One region of the Peribacillus sp. FSL H8-0477 genome, then DNA from elsewhere that is predicted to be linked to it. Evidence: riboswitches for the same ligand, from Rfam matches in the RefSeq annotation. Region 1 holds a riboswitch; the other holds the start of a gene.
The links. A riboswitch is a leader RNA that binds a small molecule or an ion and turns the genes downstream of it on or off. The one in region 1 is predicted to bind S-adenosylmethionine.
Positions count from the first base shown of each region.

Region 2: another riboswitch for S-adenosylmethionine. It lies ahead of MHI18_RS12335 (O-acetylhomoserine aminocarboxypropyltransferase/cysteine synthase family protein); the one in region 1 lies ahead of metK (methionine adenosyltransferase).

Region 1 covers NZ_JBBODE010000001.1:1,613,178-1,616,815, reverse strand. The annotation lists gene pckA (phosphoenolpyruvate carboxykinase (ATP)) at 1-926, opposite strand, end outside; SAM riboswitch class I at 1,222-1,392, shown strand; gene metK (methionine adenosyltransferase) at 1,614-2,813, shown strand; gene MHI18_RS08145 (gamma carbonic anhydrase) at 2,921-3,442, opposite strand; gene MHI18_RS08140 (alpha/beta hydrolase) at 3,555-3,638, shown strand, end outside.
Region 2 covers NZ_JBBODE010000002.1:92,933-96,570, forward strand. The annotation lists gene MHI18_RS12325 (SEC-C metal-binding domain-containing protein) at 1-611, shown strand, start outside; gene MHI18_RS12330 (Nramp family divalent metal transporter) at 802-2,085, shown strand; SAM riboswitch class I at 2,190-2,298, shown strand; gene MHI18_RS12335 (O-acetylhomoserine aminocarboxypropyltransferase/cysteine synthase family protein) at 2,393-3,638, shown strand, end outside.

The DNA of each region.
Region 1 (3,638 bases):
TAATCCGCAATACGGGTATCCGGGTTAAGAACTACATTCTCTAGAACGGCACCAAAACGAATGGCATCGAAGATTTGAGGTTCTTTCTCACGAGACAGATTGATGCATTTTGCATAGCAGCCGCCTTCAATATTGAATACGCCGTTTGAAGACCAGCCATGCTCATCATCACCAATTAATTTTCGGTTAGAGTCTGCAGATAATGTGGTCTTTCCAGTTCCTGATAGACCAAAGAATAATGCGACATCGCCTTCTCGGCCGACATTGGCTGAACAATGCATTGGAAGAATCCCTTTTTCAGGAAGAAGAAAGTTCATAACTGAAAAAATGGACTTTTTCATTTCTCCTGCGTATTCAGTACCGCCGATTAATACCGTCCTGCGTTCAAAAGAAATAATAATAAACGTTTCAGACTGTGTACCATCTACGGCTGGATCGGCTTTAAAGTTTGGTGCTGATATGACCGTAAATTCTGATAAATGATCTTGAAGGTCTTCTTCATTTGGCCGAATAAATAATTGATGGGCAAACAGATTATGCCAAGCGTATTCGTTAATGATTTGAATGGGTAATTGATGTTGTTTATCGGCACCTGCAAAGCCTTTGAAAACAAATACTTCATCTTTTTGTTTTAAATATTGCAGGACTTTATCGTATAACTTTGCGAATACTTCACTAGAAATCGGTTGGTTTACAGTCCCCCAATCAATCTTTTCATGAACCGCTTTTTCATCTACTATATATTTATCCTTAGGAGAACGTCCTGTGTATTTTCCGGTTTCAGCTTTTACAGCTCCTGTTGACGTGAGCTGCCCTTCATTGCGGCTTAATACTTTTTCCACTAATTGAGGTACAGAAAGCTGCACATGTATGTTGTTACCGGATAATAATTGGTGTAACTCATTTGAGATATCAAGCGTATTCATATAGGAGATACCTTCCTTTTTTTGAATTTATAATCAATTTATAAATAGTATAACACATTGATTTTAATAGTCTATACTATTTGTTTCGTTTCGTGTATTTACTGAGAGGAATTGGTTTGAATTCGGCAAAATTTAGTGAAAGGATCTACAGGGTATATGAGCGTATTACTCCATTTTTTCTCTGTACTATGACATAATGTGAGGATAGTGGAAATAGAAGTTTTTTTCTACTGAATGTGAAATAAGTATTGACAGAATTTGTAGAATTACGTTATGATTTTAAATTGTACGGATTCTCTTATCCCGAGATGGTGGAGGGCCAGGCCCAATGAAACCCAGCAACCTGCTAGAATGTTTGATTTTGATAAAACAATAAATTGCTTTTATCAGCAATTGTTTATTTTCAAAATCATTTTAGTGTTGGTGCTAACCTGAGCAAGGTAAAAAAACCCTTGAACGATAAGAGTGAAAGGATCAATTCGAGACAACAAACCTTTCCTCAAAAACTAGGAAGGGTTTTTATGCGTTTAATCATTCTTTTTTTACTATGAATGATTCGCATCAACCTTTCTGCTTCTATTATATAATACCAACTGGGAATGAGTTTCGTCTAACAAAATGGGAAAAGATAATGTGAATGGCTGCCATTCATTTTCTTAGCCTGAGAACATTTGAGGAGGCAAAAGAATGTCAAAGAAACGTCGTTTATTTACTTCTGAGTCTGTGACAGAAGGACATCCGGATAAAATTTGTGATCAGATTTCAGATTCAATTCTGGATGCTATCCTAGCTAAGGATGCAAATGCACGTGTTGCATGTGAAACATCTGTTACAACTGGTTTAGTTTTAGTTGCTGGTGAAATTACTACTTCTACCTATGTAGATATTCCAAGAATCGTACGTGATACAATTGCTGGTATTGGATACACACGCGCAAAATATGGTTTTGATGCTGAAACATGTGCTGTATTAAGTTCAATTGATGAACAGTCAGCAGATATTGCTGCTGGAGTCGATGAAGCTCTTGAATCTCGTGAAGGCCAAATGACTGATGATCAAATTAATGCAATTGGTGCTGGAGATCAGGGATTGATGTTTGGGTTTGCTTGTAACGAAACAGAAGAACTTATGCCGCTGCCTATTTCATTGGCTCATAAGCTTTCTCGTCGTCTGTCAGAAGTCCGTAAAAATGGAACGTTAGATTACCTTCGTCCAGATGGAAAAACTCAGGTAACAATTGAGTATGATGAAAATAACAAGCCTGTCCGTGTAGATACCATTGTTATTTCGACTCAACATAGTCCTGATGTTACATTGGAACAAATTCAACGCGATTTAAAAGAACATGTCATTAATGTGGTAGTGCCTAGCGAGTTAATTGATGCTGAAACAAAATATTTCATTAATCCAACTGGCCGTTTCGTAATTGGAGGACCACAAGGTGATGCAGGTCTGACAGGTCGGAAAATTATTGTTGATACTTACGGTGGGTATGCTCGTCATGGCGGCGGTGCATTTTCTGGTAAAGATCCGACAAAAGTGGACCGTTCAGCTGCGTATGCTGCGCGCTATGTAGCGAAGAATTTAGTGGCAGCGGGTCTGGCTGATAAAGTAGAAGTACAGCTTGCTTACGCTATTGGTGTAGCTAAGCCGGTATCAATCGCTGTTGATACATTCGGTACAGGAAAAGTGGATGAAGATATTTTAGTGGACTTAGTCAGTGCGAACTTTGATCTTCGTCCTGCTGGAATTATTAAAATGCTCGATCTTCGTAAACCGATTTATAAACAAACTGCAGCGTATGGACATTTTGGCCGTACAGATGTAGATCTTCCTTGGGAACGTACAGACAAGGCAGCTTCTTTAAAAGAACAAGCAAAAGCATAAACAAAAAAAAGAAATCTTACCTTGGTAAGATTTCTTTTTTTGCATTATCTGCTTTTCTGAATCAATACTATAACAATCAAGCTCTTAGCAGGTAAGGAATTCATATCTTATTCTAGTGGAGCAGTGTGTTTATAATATTGGCCCTTTTCGGCATATTCGTTTACGATGCGCTCCATGTCACGTTTGTCCTCTTCCGTCAGCTCCCGGATGACTTTAGCCGGTCTTCCGAAGGCCAATGTGTTAGGTGGAATCACTTTTCCTTGAGGGACTAAACTGCCGGCTCCGATAAATGCACCCTCACCGATTTCAGCTTTATCAAGAATGATTGAGCCCATTCCAACAAGTGCACCTTTCCTAACTTTACAGCTATGAAGAATAACTTGATGTCCAATAGTCACTTCATCTTCAATAATCAGTGGATTATTAGGGCTTTGGTGTAAAATACTATTATCCTGAATGTTAACTTTTTTTCCGATAATAGTTGGAGCAACATCCCCTCGAATGACGGAATTGAACCAAATGGTTGATTCAGCATCAATGGTAACATCACCTGTTATTATCGTATTCTCAGCAAGATAAACGCTTTCAGCAATTTGAGGTATTTTGTTTTTATATGGGTACACTGGCATATTTAAAACAAATCCTTTCCGAAATCGACATTTTTTATGTATTATTTGTATTATAAAGGACGAAAATCTATTTGGAAAAAAATACACCTTGAAATGATAGGGGGGACATCATATGTGGAAATGGGAGGCTGAAGGAAGCCCGAAAGCTGTAATTGTTATGGTACATGGAGCAATGGAACATCACGGCCGATATAAA
Region 2 (3,638 bases), on a different contig from region 1:
TTGTTACGAAGAAAACCTATTCGCTTCCAATGGATGGCTATCGGGAACAGAATATGGACGGCGATAGTTTAATTCTTGGCTATCCTGTTGAAATGGAAGAAGTCATGAGCTTCTTTACACCATTTATTAGTATTGAAATGCAGCATACTGAAAAAATTCTTGAAGCAATGAAAGAGCAATTGGCTGCATTTAGCGGTCAAGCTGAAGAGTTTATGGTAAAACAATTCCCTGAAGTGCTGAATACACTGTTTGCTGTAGTTAAAGGAAATGAACTTTCCGAATCTGCTGGGCTTGATTGGGGAAATGAGAAGCAAGAAGAAACTGCGCGAATTCTGCAAAAGGGGATGGAGCAGGAGGAGTATCCAGAGGAGCTTATACAGTTAACTCAGAAACTTTGGAACACATTCTGTCTGCAAGAATCACCTGTCATTCGTAAGCCGGAAGCATTTGCAGCTGCTATGGAATATGCTGTGAAGCAAATTTCAGCAGGTGAATTTGGTCTTTCTCAAGGGAAGCTTGCCGAGAAATATAGTGTAGGAGCATCCACTATTTCTAAGCGTTTTAAAGAAATTGAGACTGTACTTAGTGAGGAACTTACTCCTGCACGCTAAATGAAAAGTACCTGTTTAGTCAAACTGTCGAGATTCTCGACAGTTTTTTTGTTGTCTCTTTTTAGACTTTATTGAAGCTCAATGTGTTTACAAATTATGTGGATAGGCATACACTATAACCATTCAAAAAGTTTCGCATGGCAAACATTCTTTGTTGCAAGCCTTTGTTTTGTTAGGAGGGAACATCGAGATGAAAGAAACAAAAACATCATTACTTCCGCTTAATGAAAATAGTAAAGCGGCTCAAGCAGTTTTAGATGGAAAGGTAAAAGGGTGGAAACGAATTCTGCCGTTTATGGGACCTGCCTTTATTGCTGCTGTAGCGTATATTGACCCGGGGAATTTCGCGACGAATATAACAGCGGGTTCAACGTATGGATATTTGCTGCTATGGGTAATTGTTGTCGCTAATATCATGGCCGTGTTGATTCAATCCTTGTCAGCAAAGTTAGGTATCGCGACAGGAAAAAACCTGCCAGAGGTAGCACGCGACCGTTTTTCGAAGCCTGCTTCCATTCTTTTATGGATTCAGAGTGAGCTCGTCATCATCGCCACTGATCTCGCTGAATTTATTGGTGCAGCTCTAGGGTTATATTTGGTTTTTGGCATCCCTATGCTGCCGGCTGCCTTAATCACAGCAGTTTGTTCATTTGCGATTCTCGAATTACAAAGAAGAGGGTACCGAACCTTTGAGACGGTTATTACCGGAATGGTACTGATGGTTGTCTTGGCTTTCGCCGTTCAAACTTTCTTAGCGAAGCCGGATGCTGCGGAGGTTGTAAGTGGTATGTTCATACCACGGTTTGAGGGGACGGATAGTATTTTACTTGCTGCAGGGATACTCGGAGCGACAGTTATGCCGCATGCTATTTATCTTCATTCTTCTTTGACTCAGAATCGAATTATTGGTGTGAATGATTTACAGAAACAAAAAATATATAAATATGAACGTATTGATATTGTGGTTGCCATGATTTTTGCAGGGGCTATTAATATGGCCATGCTTGTTGTATCCGCAGCACTTTTTTTTAAGAAAGATATGATTACTGATGATCTAAGTGTTGCTTATGAAATGTTTGGTGTCTATTTAGGACCAGCTGCAGCTCTTTGTTTTGGCCTTGGCCTTTTAATAGCAGGTCTTTCTAGTTCATCAGTTGGAACGATGGCTGGAGATGTGGTGATGCAAGGTTTTATTAATAAACGAATTAACTTATATCTTCGCAGGGCAATTACCATGCTTCCACCGCTCATTATAATTATCGGCGGAATTAATGCAACAAAAGCACTTGTAGCAAGCCAAGTTATTCTTTCGTTCGGTATTGCTTTCGCTCTAGTTCCTCTTATTATCTTCACAAGTAATAAGTCACTGATGGGGAGTTTGGTTAATCGAAAGCTGACGACATTACTTGCTTGGATGATTGCAGGGATTGTGATTGTGCTGAATGCATACTTGTTATATAAAACATTCATGTAGAGATAGTAGTAAAGATTCACTAGTAAATATAATTGACAATATTCTGAATAATAAGTATGATTAATTCACACCGAATAAGTACGCTTTACAATTAAATAATGAAATTCTTATCAAGAGAGATGGAGGAACTGGTCCTGTGAAGTCTCGGCAAAAGGCTCTTTATGAGTACTGTGCCAATTCCAGCGAACGTAAAAATTGTTCGAGAGATAAGAAGAGACCCTGTAGTCTATTTATGTACAAAACTCTTCTTATCTATTGGTAAGAAGAGTTTTTTTGTTTTTAGTCCAAATAAAAGGAGACATAAACAATGACAAAAAAAGAAGAGACGACATTAAATTTTGACACAATCGCTTTACATGGCGGACAAGTGATGGATTCAGTAACCCGGTCAAGAGCTGTACCCTTATATCAGACAACGTCTTATGGTTTTGAGGATTCAGATCATGCGGCCTCGCTTTTCAAAATGGAAAAGGAGGGCTACATCTATTCGCGTAATGCGAACCCGACAAATGCGGTATTGGAAAAACGACTTGCCCAGCTTGAAGGGGGAAATGGAGCCTTTGCTGTATCCTCGGGGCAAGCGGCCATTTCTATAGCACTGTTAACACTTGCTAAGGCAGGTGATGAAATCGTTGCTACCAATGCGCTTTATGGAGGAACATATAATTTATTTTCGGTTACCTTTCCACGCTTTGGTGTAAAGGTACGATTTGTTGATGGAAGGGATCCTATTGCTGTTGCCGCAGCTATTACGGATAAAACAAAAGCTGTATTCACTGAAACGATTGGCAATCCGGGACTTCAAATTGCTGATTTAAAGGTTCTTTCAGAAATTGCCCATGAAAAGGGAATTCCGCTGGTCGTTGACAGTACATTTACCACTCCATACCTTCAAAAACCACTTGAATATGGAGCAGATATTGTGGTTCATTCTATTACAAAGTTTGTTGGCGGTCATGGGACTTCAATTGGGGGAGCGATCATTGATTCTGGAAAGTTTCCATGGGATAACGGTAAGTATCCTGAATTTACCGTGAAAAAGCCGAGCCTTAATAATCGTTCATATCTAGAAGTAGGTGGTTCGAATGCATTGATTGTAAAGGCACGTTTTGAGTTGGGGCATGATTTGGGAGCTTCACTTTCGCCATTTAACGGCTGGTTATTCATTCAGGGACTTGAGTCATTATCACTCAGAGTTCGCCAGCATGTGAGCAATGCGGAAAAAGTGGCTGCTTTTCTTGATGCTAATGAGCATGTTGCATGGGTTAATTATCCGACCTTAAAAGACAATCCACAATACGAGCTTGCTAAAACTTATCTGCCCAAGGGAGCAGGATCCATTTTCACCTTTGGAATAAAGGGTGGGCTAGAAGCAGGGAAGAGGTTCATTGATTCGGTTAACCTTCTTTCACATGTTGCGAATGTTGGTGATTCCAAGACATTGGTCATCCATCCAGCGAGTACAACTCATTCGAGGCTGCTTCCAGAAGAACAAGTTGAAGCGGGGGTTACACCTGAGCAAATCAGACTATCAATTGGACTTGAGGATATTG